Regions from separate parts of the Pseudoalteromonas sp. XMcav1-K genome, predicted to be linked through region 2. Evidence: predicted binding sites of a transcription regulator. Region 2 holds the regulator's gene; the other holds the start of a gene.

Region 1 (8,204 bases), on a different contig from region 2:
CTTTGGCAATTGCGTCACTACAAAAACGCGCAAACGCTAATGCGGTGCAAGTAATTAGCTTTGCACTTGCAATCAAGCTCATTTTATTTTTAGTAGTAATGAAGAACGATTTAATTGCCGATTGGCAATCGCAACTACCTGAAAACGCGCCAAATGGCTTTTTGGTAAATATTAGCGAATATGAACGCAGTGATATCGCCGATTTTTTAGCCGAAAACAACATTCAGCAAACCGATTTTTATGCTGTGGTGCGCGGTCGCGTAAATAGTATTAACGGTGAGCAAGTAGCGCGTTCTGTATCGGCACAAGAAAACGAAAAACGCGATGAAGAAGCGCGTTCGGGTGTTGGTCGTGAGCTTAACTTAACATGGCGTGATACCTTGCCGAAACACAATGAAATTGTTGAAGGTGAGTGGTTAAACCCAGATGCCAACGAGCTTTCCATGGAGCAATCTATGGCTGAGCGGTTAGGTGTGAAAATTGGCGATGAGCTTGAGTTTTTAATTGGCTCACAGCGTTTTAGTGCCAAAATTACCAGCCTGCGTGAGGTGAACTGGTCTACCATGCAGCCCAACTTCTTTATTATTTTAAGTCCTAAAGTGCTGTCACAATTTCCGGCAACGTATATTTCTGCCATTAGCACACCGACCGAATCTAAACGTGCGTTGCAGCAACTGGTGCGCAATCACCCTAGTGTGAGCATTATTGATGTAGATTCAATGATAAAGCAGGTGCGCTCAACTATCGACCAAGTTGCAACGGCCATTAGTTTTGTACTGATTATTGTGGTGATTTGCGGTGCGTTAGTATTGGTGTCGCAAGTGCAGGCAAGTTTGCACGACCGCATGCAAGAAGTGGTGATATTGCGAACCCTTGGTGCTAAAGCCAAGCTTATTAAAAATGCGGTGCTTTACGAATTTGTATTGCTGGGTTTATTTGCGGGCATTTCTGCAGCACTGTTTAGCGATATTGCATTACTCGTTGTGCAGTACCGTATGTTTGAGCAAATTGGTAATTTGCACCCAACAATGTGGCTTTACGGGCCTGTAGTTGGTGCCTTATTTGTAGCTGTGCTTGGCTATAGTTTAGTGGCAAAAACGCTGCGAAAAAACACTCAAGGCCTTGTTAGGGCGCTATAAAAAAGTGGGCGTTATCGCCCACCTAATATATTTTCAAGGGCAGGTTTTAAATGTGGAAAATGAAATTTAAAATCTGCGTCTTGCAGCGCTTTTGGCTTAACCGCTTGACCAAATACTAGTAAATCAGCCATCTCACCAAACATTAATCGCAATACAAATTCAGGCATTCTAAAAAAGTTAGGCTTTTCTAACGTTTCACTCAAACTTTCGGAGAATTGATTATTCGAAACCGGATTAGGCGCCGTTGCGTTAAACACACCGTTTAGCGATTTGTTTTCGATTAAAAACAGAATAATGTTTACCATGTCGTTAATGTGGATCCACGACATTTGCTGTGTACCATCTGCAATAGGGCCGCCTAGGCAAAACTGAAATGGTGGTACCATTTTTTTCAGTGCGCCACCGTGTTTTGCCAGCACCACACCGGTGCGCAAAATACATACGCGAGTTTTATCCGATTGCGCTTTTTTGGCAAGCGTTTCCCACTGTTTACAAAGGTAGTGACTGTATTCATTAAAAGGTTGGTTATGCTGTTCATCAACCGACTCGGTTTGCCTGCCGTAATAGCCTATCGCACTGCCCGAGATAAAAGTATGTGGTGGGTTATCTGCTGCGTTAATTTTGTCGGTGATTTGTTCAGTAATGTGCCAGCGGCTAGATTCAATTTTTTGTTTTTGCGCTTTGCTCCAGCGTTTATCGGCTATCGGTTCGCCGGCAAGATTAATCACAATATCAAGCTGGTTAAAGTCAATATCCTCTAGGGTTTCAAACGCATTTACATGGTGTCCCAAAATGGTAAACGCTTTTTCTTTTTTGCGGGTAAGCACCATTAACTTATGATGGTTTGCTAAGTGCTTACACAAGTGTGAGCCAATTAGGCCTGTGGCCCCAGTGATTAAAATATTCATAGATAAATCAAATAGCTTCCTATTTGCCACGCTTATAATGTAGCATAGCGCTAATTAGAACAAAGTGATAATACGAACTAAGGATAGCTATGGTTCAGCCCAATTTTACTGGTGCCAGTAAAAGTTTATTGATTTTTGCGGCCTTAATCGTTGTTTTAGCCGGCTTGAAATTAGCAAGCGCAATTGTCGTTCCGTTTTTACTCTCCGTATTTATTGCCATTATTTGTAGTCCGTTGATTAATTTAATGGGACGTTATCGCGTACCAAAAGGCGCAGCAATTACACTGGTTATTTTACTAATTATGTTAATTGTGGTCAGTCTGGCAGGGCTTGTTGGTCAATCGGTTAATGGCTTTTCGCAAAATGTTCCCGTGTATAAAGAGCAATTACAAACCGAGTTCTCAGGCTTATTAACCATGTTGGCTGAGTATAATATTTTGATCGATAAAGATCGCATTATGTCGTTTTTAGATCCCGGCAAACTTATCGATCTTGCGGCGAATACACTCGCGGGCGTTGGTGGCGTAATGGCTGACTTGTTTTTAATTATTTTAACCGTCGTATTTATGCTTGTTGAAGCGCCTTACATTGGTAAAAAAGTGCATTTAGCCCTTGATGATCCCGATATGAAGCAAAAACAAATCGACCTATTTTTAGACTCGGTTAATTCGTATCTCGCTATCAAAACACTGGTTAGTTTAGCGACCGGTGTTTTGGTTACGGTAATGCTTTGGGCATTTGGCATCGACTATTTTATTTTGTGGGGCGTCTTGGCGTTTTTCTTAAATTATATTCCTAATATTGGTTCTATCATTGCGGCAATTCCGGCGGTATTACTTGCTGTTGTACTGCAAGGGCCTGGCGTTGCAGGTTTAATTGGCATTGGTTACATGGCAATTAACACCGTAATGGGCAATATGATTGAGCCACGCTTTATGGGTAAAGGTTTAGGCTTATCACCACTTGTCGTGTTTTTATCATTATTGTTTTGGGGCTGGTTACTTGGCACGGTTGGCATGTTGCTGTCTGTACCGCTTACCATGGTTGTGAAAATTGCCCTTGAAAACAGTGAAGAAGGGCGCTGGCTTGCAATGTTATTAAGTGGCGAAGAGCAAATTAATGAAGAACTAGAAAGCTAATTTGTAGTTAAATAGTTAAAAGGGTTAGCATTTGCTAACCCTTTTTTTGTTTACAGGTATTTAAAAAGTGACGATAAACTGGATTGTCGCTCATGGTTTTTTTCATCGCTAAATACATCGGGCGTGATAAACCAAGCGCACCTAGTGGGATTGACTTAATTAATCCTTGGCTTTCATAAGGGGTTACTAACCAATCTGGTAAAGCGGCAACACCCATACCGGCGCTTACAAGCTGAAAAATAAGCAAGCCTTGATCGACAGTTTTTAAGGTGCCATCGAAACGCGCATTTTGAATAAAGTGCTTAAAAATATCTTGTCTTTCGCGTGGGATCGGATACGAAATAATCGTTTCGTCTTTTAAATCAAGCGCGGTTACATACGCTTTTTTAGCTAGCGGATGATCTGGGCTGACAATTAGCTTTAACTTAAAATCAAATAAATGTGCGAACTCAAGGCGCTCTGTTTCACGAATATCCGAAGTAAGTACTAAATCCAACTCATCGTTTAACAGCTCCGGAATGGCGTCGTAGCTAAAACCTCGCTCGTAATCCACCTTAATATCCGGCCAAAAGTTGTTAAATTCTTTAATTGTTGGCAATAACCAATGAAAACACGCATGGCATTCAACGCTTAAACGCAATTGCGAGATAGGTTGGTTTAAGCTCTCTTTTAATCTGCATTTGGTTGCTTCCACTTTTGGCAGTACGTCATTAGCAAGCTCTAACAACAACATACCTTGTGGGGTAAAACGTACGGGGTGTGTTTTACGCTCAAACAACTGGCAATCGAGTTTGTTTTCTAAATCTTTGATTTGGTGAGATAAAGCAGATTGCGTTAAAAAAAGCTCTCGTGCGGTATTAACCAAAGACCCTGTCTCTTTAAGGGTTGCGATGGTTTTAAGGTGTTTTACATCAATCATCTTTAGGAATACTCATATTAAACTTGAACGACCGTGAGAGAGATTTGATACTAGCTGTTTATTTTTCATGTTTCAATGTTGATTTGTACATATCGCCGTCATTTTAATAATAAATTTCTATTTTATATATATGTATAAATTATGATAACGCTGTCAATTGGTGTTTGGCTTATATGGAAAAATTTGATTTTCTATTTTGTATTAATTTATTTCAAGTTAAATTGGAAAAACTTGCGATTTTGTTGAATTAAATTTACCACTAATATTTAGCCATCTAAACGTCTTAAATAAAAAGGATACCAAGATGGCAATTACAATTCACAACTTAGGTTTTCCCCGTATCGGGAAAAAGCGCGAACTTAAAAAGGCGGTTGAGGCCTATTGGCGAAATGAGAGTTCACTCAAAGAATTGCAAGAGCAAGGACAAGCAATTCGCAAAGACAATTGGCAATTACAGCAAAGCCAAGGTGTTGAGTTGTTGCCTGTAGGGGATTTTGCATGGTACGACCATGTACTTAGTACCTCTTTGCTGTTCGGCGTGGTACCAAGGCGTCACCAAAATGAAACACAAACGGTAGATTTAGACACCTTATTTCGCATTGGGCGCGGCAGAGCACCGTCTGGTTGTGCATGCGCTGCAAGTGAAATGACCAAGTGGTTTAATACCAACTATCACTACATCGTACCTGAACTGACTGAAAATCAAACATTTGAAATTAGCTTTACAGAGCTGTTTGATCAGGTAAAAGAAGCGCAAGCGCTCGGTCATCAGGTGAAACCTATGTTGGTTGGTCCGGTAACTTATTTGCATTTGGCAAAAACTGTCGGCGAATTTGATAAGTTGGCCCTGCTGCCACGTCTACTGACAGCGTATCAACATGTATTGAGTAAATTAGCTGATTTAGGTGTTGAATGGGTGCAAATAGATGAGCCTATTTTAGCGTTAGAACTAACACCAGAATACCTATATGCGCTCACAGCCAGTTTTAATAAACTGCAAGGACAAGGTGTAAAGCTGCTGCTGGCAACGTATTTTGGTTCAGTAGAAAATTACCTAGATGATATTGCAGCGTACCCAGTAGACGGCGTGCATTTTGATTTGGTTGCCGAAGCGCAAGATATAGATAACATTAACGAGCGCATAGCTAAAGATAAAGTATTGTCTTTAGGTGTTATCAACGGCCGTAATATTTGGAAAACGGATCTCGAAGCGGTTTTCAACCAAATACAATCGGTGGTTTCATCACGTGAGCATGTTTGGTTAGCGCCTTCGTGTTCGTTGTTGCATACGCCTGTTGATTTAGCCTTAGAAACAACGCTTGATGGTGAAATTAAATCCTGGCTTGCATTTGCAAAACAAAAAGGGCACGAATTATCGTTATTGAAACAGGCCTTGCTGTCGGGGGATATAACTTCGCTCATTGATTATTCAGCGCCAGTGAAAGCGCGTGCTAAATCGCTTCGTGTAAACGATGCCGCAGTGAAGTTACGCCTTGATAGCCTAACCAAGCAAGATGGTGAGCGTACGAGCCCTTTTGCTAAACGTCAGTTGGTTCAAAAGCAAGCGCTTGGTTTACCTATTTTACCAACGACTACTATTGGCTCTTTCCCGCAAACAACGGCTATCCGTAAGGCGCGTCGCGATTTTAAAGCCGGGAATATTAGCGAAGCCGATTACACGGCTCAAATGCAAAATGAGATTTCTTATGCCGTAGCACAGCAAGAAGCTGTTGACCTCGATGTGCTAGTTCACGGCGAAGCAGAGCGTAACGATATGGTGGAGTATTTTGGTGAATTGCTCGAAGGCTTTGCCTTTACACAATTTGGCTGGGTGCAATCGTATGGCTCACGCTGTGTTAAACCACCGATTATTTGGGGCGATATTAGCCGTAAACACCCGATGACGGTTAACTGGACCGAATATGCACAATCACTCACTAACAAACAGATGAAAGGCATGTTAACAGGCCCTGTAACGATTTTGTTTTGGTCATTTATCCGCGATGATCTAGCAAAACCAATCATTGCCAATCAAATAGCGCTGGCGCTGCGCGACGAAGTGGTTGATTTAGAAAAAGCGGGCATAAACATTATTCAAATTGATGAACCTGCATTTCGTGAAGGGTTGCCTTTAAAAGCATCAAAGTGGCAAGACTATTTAAACTGGGCGGCGTATGCGTTTCGTGTATCGGCATCTGGCGTAAGCGACAGCACGCAAATTCATACCCATATGTGTTATGCCGAATTTAACGATATTATCGCGGCGATTGCCGATATGGATGCAGACGTAATTACCATTGAAACGTCGCGTTCAAATATGGAATTGCTTAACGCATTTGAAGATTTTGATTATCCAAATGAGATAGGGCCTGGCGTTTACGATATTCACAGCCCGAATATTCCAGAGGTAACCTGGATTAAACAGTTGATGAAAGAGGCAGCGAAGAAAGTGCCGGTGGAGCGCCTTTGGATAAATCCAGATTGCGGTTTAAAAACCCGTGGCTGGCAAGAAACCCAAGCAGCACTTAAAAACATGGTAACCGCAGCAAAAGAGCTCAGACAAGAACTCGCTTAAGTCACGTGTGATATGTAGGAAAACTGAGTTTGGATTAACTCAGTTTTCCTGTGGTTAAAAAGGTAAAAGCTTGTTTTGCAGGCATAGGTTTTGCTACCAAAAAGCCTTGGCCATATTGGCATTTAGTTTGTTTCAGCACATCGAGCTGAGTTTGAGTTTCAATTCCTTCAGCTACCACGTCAAATTCAAGGGCGCTGGCAAGCGTTAAAATAGCATCAACCAATGGGTGGTTTTCGCCGCAGTTAAGATTATCAATAAAGCTTTTATCAATTTTTAAAATATGAATAGGTAATTGATGCAAATAACCGAGCGCCGAATAACCCGTACCAAAGTCATCTAAACACAGTTTTACGCCGCAGGTTTTCAGCTTTTCAATTATTTCTGTCGCAAGGGAAAGATTTTCAATTAGCCCCGATTCAGTAATTTCAATGCATAAACTGCCTAACGGTAGTTTGTACTCAAAGTAAAGGCGCTGAATAAAATCAGCAAACTCTAACGTTGAGAAATGCTTAGATGACACATTTACGGTCACTTTAAAGTCTTCAGGTAATGTGCCGTGCCAAAGGCGTAATTGTTTTGCCGCAAGTTCTAAAATATGTAAATCAAGGGCGAGGATTTGTCCGGTTTCTTCTGCTAGTGGAATAAAATCAGCAGGTGAAATAAACCCACGCTCGGGGTGATGCCAACGCACTAACGCTTCAAAACCAATGATTTCGCCCGTTTGAATGGTAAAAATAGGCTGATAGAAAAGCGCAAACTCATGTTTGTTCATACCACTTTGAATATCGCTTTCTAACAGTGCTGCGCCTTTTAGTTTTTGTCGCATGGTGTCGTTAAAAAACTGTACTTTGCCACGACCAAGTGATTTTGCTTGATACATTGCCGCATCGGCGCGTTGTAAAATTTTATAGGCTTCGTCGGTGTCTTTGTTGGCAAAGGCAACACCAATGCTGGTCGATGCTTGCAGTAAATGGTCATCAATTAAAATAGGATCTTTCAGCGCGAGCTTTATGCGCTCAATTACAGGTGTAACGTCTTCAGCGCCAAAAATATCACACAGTAAAATAGCAAACTCGTCGCCACCTAAGCGTGCAAAGGTATCGGTTTCGCGAATACATTGACCAATAATGTTGCAGATCTTAACTAAAAATTTATCCCCGACTTGATGGCCTAAAGTATCGTTAATCATTTTAAAACGATCAAAGTCTAAATAGAGCAGGGCATGAATTTTAGGGTTGTTACTGCGGCCAAGTGCGTTAATCGCAAGGGTTAAATGGTCAATTAACAATGCGCGGTTGGCAATGCCTGTAAGTTCGTCATGCATTACTTTGTGCTGCAATGCTTGCTCGGCAAAAACGCGATTAATCACAAGGCGAATTTGTTGGCTAATATAAGTTAATAAGTCTTTGTCGTGCTCGGTGTAGCTAACGCTGTGGTTGTAACTCTGCACTACAATAATGCCCGATAGCTCGTCGTTTAATTCAAACGGTACACCAAGCCAAGAATTAGGCTGTGCACCAATTA
Region 2 (8,204 bases):
CAAGTACTTTGCCGTTATAAAGACGACGCACTTTTTTTGCATTGCCTTTCATTACTGTGTTGCCCAGTGAAACTTGGCCATCACCGCCAATCACTACTTTGCCTTCGCGGCGCACAGAAACTATCGTAGTCATAAATAAACCTTAGGTTTAATCTGTTAATTTCAATTGTTATTGATATGGGGAGTAAACAAAGGATTTCAAGGCTTGGCGGGGGAACTTGGTAGCAAAACAAAGCTACCAAGCTTGAATTTGTGTTAGTTGTGTTACTTAGGCATTAAATAAATGCGACAGCGAGAAATGCGCGCACGTTTAATTTGGTTGTTCGCACTTTCAGCAAGACGCTTGGTGGCAAATGGTTCTATTTTTACGCGATACCATACGCCATTTTTGCCTTCTGTACGGTCTACATCGGCAATGAGGCCGGTCTTAAATGCAATTTGTGCTTTTAGCGCTTCCGCATCATCACGATTGCGTAGCGATGCACATTGCATATAGTAGGGGCCTTTTTGCTCTTGCTCTGTAACTTCAACTTCAATGTTGGCATTCTCAATTTCTTCAATGAAATCGGGCTTTTTCGGCTTAGGCTTAGGTGATTTTGTTTGTTCTTTGGCAACTTTTTGCTGCGATGCTTTTACATCGCTATTAGTGGTAATAAAGTACAAGCCATAAATACCGGCCGACACTAAAACAACCGCGGCTACTAACGCAGCAACAGGAAAAGGGCGTTTGCTTGGGGCTGTTTTTTTAGGGGCACGTTTTTTATTTACGTAATCTCTTTGGGCCATTGTTTACTATTTTCTTATGCCATTGAAACTGGGTCGATATCGATACTCCAGCGGACCTTTGTTGCTAGCTTACTTTGACTTATGTAGCTAACAAGTTGATGTAGGTATAAGTGCAATTTTTTGCGCTCATTACCTTGAATATGGAGCTGGTAGCGGTATTTGCCTGCAATGCGCTCAAGTGCTGCAGGAACAGGTCCGAGCAATTGTATACCAGAAGGCAGTTGTTCTGGAATAAGGTCGTACAAAAAATTATTAATGTCGTTTAGCTTGTGCGATTCGCAACGAATGATTGCAAGACTAGTGTAGGGGGGTAGCAAGGTTTCTTCACGTTCACGCAAAGCATAACGGGAGAAGTCTTGGTAGCCATTATTGATTAGGTCTTGTAATAGCGGATGTTCTGGAAAATGTGTTTGGAGTAATACCGTGCCGGCTTCACCGCTACGCCCTGCGCGACCTGAAACTTGGGTAATTAATTGGGCTAGGTGCTCTGTAGCGCGAAAATCGTAAGAGTAGAGTCCGCTATCTACGTCCATAATGACGACTAGCGACACCTCACTAAAATGATGTCCTTTAGCAAGCATTTGGGTGCCAATTAAAATCCGCGGTTCGCCTTTGTTTATGTCGTGCAGTGCGCTTTCTAAACTGCCTTTTTTACGGGTTGAATCGCGGTCAACTCGGGTGATTGGGGTGTCGGGAAAGCTTTCAGCTAAAAACTCAGCAACTTGTTCTGTACCTTGTCCTGCGGGGATAATTTGCGTACTACCGCAACTTGGACATTGTGTTGGCACATGCTCTTGCGCTCCGCAATGATGGCAAATTAAATTGCGAATATGTTTGTGATAGGTGGCATTGGCGCTACAGCGTTGGCATTGACTTAACCAGCCACATTCGTGGCAAATAAGACTAGGCGAAAAACCTCTGCGATTTAAAAACACCATAACTTGCTTACCTTTCGTAAGCTCTTTTTTGATGTAATCAAGCGTTGCAAGTGCAAGACCTGACTGTTGATGCTGCCCTCGCATATCAAGTAGCACATACTGATTATCGCTTTGTGTTTGTGCTCGCTCAGTTAATGTAAGCAGTTGGTACTTATGATTTGTGGCATTATGAATCGTTTCAAGCGACGGTGTTGCACTGCCCAAGATTAATGGAATCGCTAGTTTAGCAGCGCGAAAGCAAGCTAAATCACGGGCGTGGTAGCGCAGTGAATCTTGCTGTTTAAATGACAAGTCGTGCTCTTCATCAACAATAATCATCGCGAGTTTGGCAAATGGTAAAAACACACTAGAGCGGGTGCCAATTACAATGGCAGCGCTTTGAGTTTGTGCTGCACGCCAAGTTGATAGGCGTTCATTATCCGTCATTGCAGAGTGCCAAAGCATAATAGGCACATTAGGAAAGCGTCTGCGAAAGCGGTTGACGGTTTGTGGCGTTAAGCCAATTTCGGGTACCAGTACTAACGCTTGTTTACCTTGTTGCAATGGCTTTTCCAAAGCTTGTAGATAAACTTCTGTTTTTCCGCTACCAGTTACACCTTCAAGCAAATAGCAGGTATAGCCTGTAGCTTGATTAATTGCTGCAAGTGCAATGGCTTGTTCACGCTTAAGTTTGGGTTTATCGTCGATTGCGAGAGGTTTTGATTGCCAATCACGATTGTATTCAACCGTTTTCTCAATAATCGCTTTTTCCAGCAGTGATTTAACGGTTGCACTACTAAACCCGAGCGCACTCAATTCGGTAACTGGCGTACTGCCCGAATCAACTAAATGCTCGATTAGTTGGCGCTGTTTTTTACCATTCACTGATGTATTTTCATCGATCAGTTTAATGATAGGCACTGCAGACTTATCAACTGCTTCGCCTTTGTTTAACAAAGTTGGTAGTGCAACTTGGTAGCACTCTCCAAGCGGGTTTTGGTAATAATGACTCGCAAATTCGATAAGGCTGATCATATGGCGATCAATAATCGCGTTGTTATCAATTAAACGTGAAATAGGTTTTAATTTATCGAGAAATTCACTATTTGATTTTAACGCAACAACAATGCCGACAAGTTGCTGACGACCAAATTGAACTGCAACACGACAACCCACCGCAATATGAGTTTGAAACTGAGGTTCAACGAGGTAATCAAAGTTACGGTAAAGCGGTACATTTAAGGCAATTTCTGCAACAACAGGCGTAGTCATTCAACTTTTATTTTTAGAGCGTATTTGTGGAAATTAAATCATGGCATTGTGTTTGCGGCTAGTGTTAAACAAAATTTATCTGAAGATGGTTAAAGATCTTGCTATTGGCATGTTAGTTGGCTAGAATTCGCGCCCTATATATTTTTGTTTAACAACGTATGGTGCCAGACTTCGGGTTTGGAGAGCGATGCGGCCTAATTAGAGGTTTACTATGAAAGAAGGTATCCACCCTAAGTACGAAGCAATCAATGCTACTTGTTCTTGTGGTAACAAATTCGAAACGCGTTCAACTCTTTGTAAAGACATTCACTTAGATGTTTGTTCAGAGTGTCACCCGTTCTACACTGGTAAGCAAAAAGTGCTTGATACAGGTGGTCGTGTTGATCGCTTCAACAAGCGTTTTGGCGCGCTTTCAAGCAAAAAATAAGAGCTATTTTAGTTCTTTCAAAAAAGCACCTAAGGGTGCTTTTTTTTGTATCTAAAATTTAATATGAATTTTTGTCATGTTATATGGTTTTTCTATGTCTTTTTATTCTAAATAGATGGCTATATACTGGATTATAGATAGCTTCAATATTCATTATTTTTACTATCTGTTGGCAAAATAGTATCTGTCGAGTGTAAAAAATAGATGGCTGTGAATCTGGTCGGATCTGAATTAACTTCAATCTGGTAATGATTTAGCAGAAAATATCCACAAGCCTATTGTTGTAAATTCAACTATGGTCTTAGGTTAAGATATAACCGCATTTAACTTCTATTTACTCTAAATGCCGTACTATTAAACCAGTATCTCTCACTTTTAACATCGTAGGATAAGGCACGCATGTCTGACATAAGAGAAAAAGCGCTACAATACCATTCTGAACCCGTTCCTGGAAAAATCAGCATCGAATTAACCAAACCAGCAGAGACAGTTAATGATCTTGCATTAGCTTATAGTCCTGGTGTTGCTGAACCGGTTCGTGAGATCGCAGCAGATCCGAACAATGCATATAAATATACTGCAAAGGGTAATATGGTCGCTGTTATCTCAAACGGTACTGCAATTTTAGGTTTAGGTAATTTAGGACCGCTTGCATCAAAACCAGTTATGGAAGGCAAGGCGTTATTATTTAAGCGTTTTGCTGGTTTAGATTCAATTGATATTGAAGTTAAGCACCGTACTACCGAAGACTTTATTAATACTGTAGAAAATATTGCAGATACTTTTGGTGGTATTAACCTGGAAGATATTAAAGCGCCAGAGTGTTTTGAAATTGAAAAAGCGCTTATTGAACGTTGTAGTGTGCCAGTATTTCATGATGACCAACACGGTACCGCGATTGTAACCGCGGCGGGCATGCTGAATGCGTTAGAGATCCAAGGTAAAAAGTTAAAAGATGCATTAATTGTATGTTTAGGTGCAGGTGCAGCAGCAATTGCGTGTATGGAGCTATTAATTAAATGTGGTGCACAACGTGAGCACATTTACATGCTTGATCGAAAAGGGGTTATTCATACGCGTCGTGATGACCTAAATGAATACAAAATGTTGTTTGCGAATAATACAGATAAGCGCACCTTACAAGATGTTATTGAAGAAGCTGACGTATTTGTGGGTGTTTCAGGTCCTGACTTACTTGCTCCTGAAGATCTAAAATTAATGGCAGATAAGCCAGTGGTATTTGCGTGTTCTAACCCTGATCCTGAAATTAAACCGGAAGTGGCGAATGCTGCGCGCAATGATTTAATTATGGCTACAGGTCGTTCAGATTACCCTAACCAAGTTAATAACGTATTATGCTTCCCGTTTATTTTCCGTGGTGCGCTTGATGTGCGCGCAACAGCGATTAATGACGAAATGAAAATTGCGGCGGTAAATGCGATTCGCGAAATTGCTAAAGAGCCAGTACCGCAAGAGGTATTGTCAGCGTCTGGTGAATCAAATCTTGAATTTGGTAAAGATTACATCATTCCTAAGCCAATGGACCCACGTTTACTTCCGCGTGTAGCGCGTGCTGTTGCAGAAGCCGCGGTTGAGTCAGGCGTTGCGCAGATTGAAATACCAGAAAACTACATGCTTTAACTTGATTAAAAGCAAAAAAAAACCTCAGCAATTGCTGAGGTTTTTTTTATTCATCTTCAAGCTCTGGAACCGGTAAGCCGCGTTCAGCAAGAATTTCTTTTACCCTTTGCGGAATATGCTCAGGGTTATCTTTTCTCAGATCTTCATCGTCAGGCAATGGCTGACCAGTAAACGCATGCAAAAATGCTTCACACAGTAGTTCGCTATTGGTTGCATGACGTAAGTTATTTACTTGTCTACGAGTGCGCTCGTCTGTCAGTACTTTCAATACGTTAAGTGGGATAGATACGGTAATTTTTTTCACTTGTTCTGATTTTTTACCGTGTTCTGCATATGGGTGAATATATTCACCGTTCCATTCAGTTGCCATAAAGTGTACTAGCCTATATCTGTTACGATTTAATTTTGACGATAGCCTGTATATTAAGAGGCAAAATTTTATCGTTTTAAAATATATAGTCAAATATCATTTATTTGGCTATATAGACGTGTAAAAGTTTTGACTTCCATTGTTTGGTGGTTTAACCTTTTAGACGTCTAAACATCTAAGTGGCAGAGTTATGAAGCAGAACAAACAAACAACCCTTGCTGTTCGCAATGGCATTACCGCAGATAAGCATCATGGTGCGGTTGTTCCACCGTTATATTTATCGACGACTTATTCGTTCGCCGATTTTGATAAAAAGCGTGATTATGATTATGGCCGTAGCGGCAATCCTAATCGTGATATTTTGGCTGATACGCTTGCTAAGCTAGAAGGCGGTGAAAAGGGTATTGTAACTGCAACAGGTATGGCTGCTGTTCACTTATGCACACAAATCTTAACACCAGAAGATACTATTTTAATTCCTCATGATTGCTATGGCGGTAGTTACCGTTTATTCACGAGCTTGGAAAAACGCGGTTTATTAAAAGTAGCGGTTGTCGACTTTACACAAGCGTCTTGCTACGAGCAGATTAAAGCAATTAAACCTAAGCTAGTGTGGATTGAAACGCCAAGTAACCCAGTTTTACGTTTAACTGACATTGCTAAAGTAGTGGAAGTTTCTCACTCCGTAGGGGCGTTAGTAGGAGCTGACAACACGTTTTTATCTCCAGCATTACAAAACCCAATTTCATTTGGTGTAGATATTGTTATCCACTCAACCACAAAATACATCAATGGCCACTCAGATGTTGTCGGTGGCGTGGTTATTACCCGCACTGCGGAGTTAGGTGAAGAGCTTGCTTGGTGGGCAAATAATATTGGCATTACAGGTGCGCCATTTGATGCGTATTTAACGCTGCGTGGTATTCGTACTTTAAATGTGCGTATTAAACAGCACCAAGAAAACGCATTTGCCATCGCACGTTACTTAGAAACCTGTGAGCATGTAGAGAAAGTTTATTACCCAGGTCTTAAAAATCATCCACAACATGACTTAGCAAAAGCACAGCAAAAAGGTTTTGGTGGCATGGTGAGCTTTAGTATTAAAGGCACAATTGAAGATACGGCTAAATTTTTAACCAGTGTAGAACAGTTTAGCCTCGCTGAATCACTTGGTGGTGTAGAGAGCTTAATTTGTCACCCAGCTACCATGACACACGCCGGCATGGCGCCTGAAGCACGAATTAAAGCAGGCGTTAACGATACGTTAATTCGTATTTCTGTTGGTATTGAAGATGTTGAAGATTTAATCGCAGATCTTGAACAAGCATTCGCAAAAACAATTAACAAAGACGTCGCTGCTGGTGGAGAAAAAAGCACTCAATGCTGCGCTGCACGACCTGCATTGTGGTGATTACTTAAATGACAAAACAAGTATATAAATTTGGTGGGTCAAGCCTAAGCAGTGCCAAGCGCTACCATGCAGTTGCCAATATTTGTCAGCAACTAGCGTATGGCGATGCCATAGTTGTATCTGCTGCAGGTAAAACGACCGATACGCTTGTGCGCTTGTGGTCGTGTTATCACAATCAAGATCATAAAGGTGTTGGTGAGGTAATTGCGTTACTAAAAGATCACCAATGCGCACTGGTTTCTGAATTATTAGGTGATAAAAGTGAAGTGTATGCTCACTTTATTGACGATATTAATGCAATCTCTCAACGTGCTGGCTGTGCAGAGTTAGAGCAGGCGTGGTTGCTTGCTCACGGTGAGCTGTGGTCTGCCCGTTTACTTGCGCATTATTTAAATAAGCAAGGGGTTGCTGCGACTCACTTTGATAGCCGAAAGCTATTTGTTGTTGCACAAAATAATCTTAAGCATCAAGAAAATACTGCACGCTGCCAGGCATTAAAGAGCGACCAACTTAATGTGGTGACAGGATTTATCGCAAGTGACGAAGTGGGTAACACGGTGACGCTAGGCCGTAATGGTAGCGATTACAGTGCGACTTTGCTTGGTAAATATATCAATGCCAGCAGTGTTACAATTTGGACAGATACTCAAGGCGTTTACAGTACCGACCCACGTAAAGTAGAGAAGGCGGTTAAATACAATAAAATTAGCCAGCAGCAAGCGCAACAACTCGCGCGATTAGGTAACCCTGTATTGCACGCTAAAACGCTTACACCATTAAAAGACAGCGATATTAAATTAGTCGTTCGCAGTAGCTACGATAGCCATAGTGATGGCACGCAAGTGGTTGCTAACGAACAAGCGAAAGCAAAACGTTTTTTAACGACACTAGCCAGTGTTGATGTATTTCAACTTACTCATAACAATAAAGATAGCATTCGAGAGTTAAGCATTATTCTGCAGCATCCGCTTCAGCCGCTTGAGGTAGAGGGAAATACGTTACTGCTTGTACCAAGTCAGTTTGGCGAGCAAGTTGCGTCATATTATTTACAAGATGCGGTGCTTATTGAATCGAATGTCTCTGGTGTGGCAATCGTGAGTGAGGCCGGCAGTGAATCGCAGTTACTTGAAAGTGCAAAAGCATTATTAGAGAAGCAAAGCATGACATTACGTGGTGCGTGGAGTCAAAATGGCTTTGCTATTTTACTTGGCGACCAGTTGCTTGAAAGCGATACGCTGTCATTATTACATGAAGAATTGATCACCGCTAAACAAGAATTAGCTGTGATTGTGGCGGGTATTGGTAATGTTGGAGAGGTGTTTTTATCACAGCTTAATGACCAGTTAGCGCGTCTAAATACCTTGTTACCAGTTAAGTTGG

What was found. The regulator MetJ, encoded in region 2, represses methionine synthesis genes. The targets are predictions, from matches to a motif close to TAGACGTCTAGACGTCTA.
Region 1: metE (5-methyltetrahydropteroyltriglutamate--homocysteine S-methyltransferase) is a predicted target of MetJ. The motif match lies at 4,373-4,390, and genes of this name have one in related genera.

The regions. Positions count from the first base shown of each region.
Region 1 covers NZ_JBIPJE010000043.1:70,910-79,113, forward strand. The annotation lists gene ACHSBP_RS10615 (ABC transporter permease) at 1-1,139, shown strand, start outside; gene ACHSBP_RS10620 (TIGR01777 family oxidoreductase) at 1,151-2,047, opposite strand; gene ACHSBP_RS10625 (AI-2E family transporter) at 2,137-3,186, shown strand; gene ACHSBP_RS10630 (LysR family transcriptional regulator) at 3,221-4,105, opposite strand; gene metE (5-methyltetrahydropteroyltriglutamate--homocysteine S-methyltransferase) at 4,410-6,680, shown strand; gene ACHSBP_RS10640 (GGDEF domain-containing protein) at 6,715-8,204, opposite strand, start outside.
Region 2 covers NZ_JBIPJE010000032.1:11,192-19,395, reverse strand. The annotation lists gene hslV (ATP-dependent protease subunit HslV) at 1-133, opposite strand, end outside; gene ACHSBP_RS05100 (SPOR domain-containing protein) at 265-786, opposite strand; gene priA (primosomal protein N') at 801-2,975, opposite strand; gene rpmE (50S ribosomal protein L31) at 3,187-3,402, shown strand; gene ACHSBP_RS05085 (malic enzyme-like NAD(P)-binding protein) at 3,802-5,043, shown strand; gene metJ (met regulon transcriptional regulator MetJ) at 5,090-5,413, opposite strand; gene metB (cystathionine gamma-synthase) at 5,604-6,824, shown strand; gene metL (bifunctional aspartate kinase/homoserine dehydrogenase II) at 6,833-8,204, shown strand, end outside.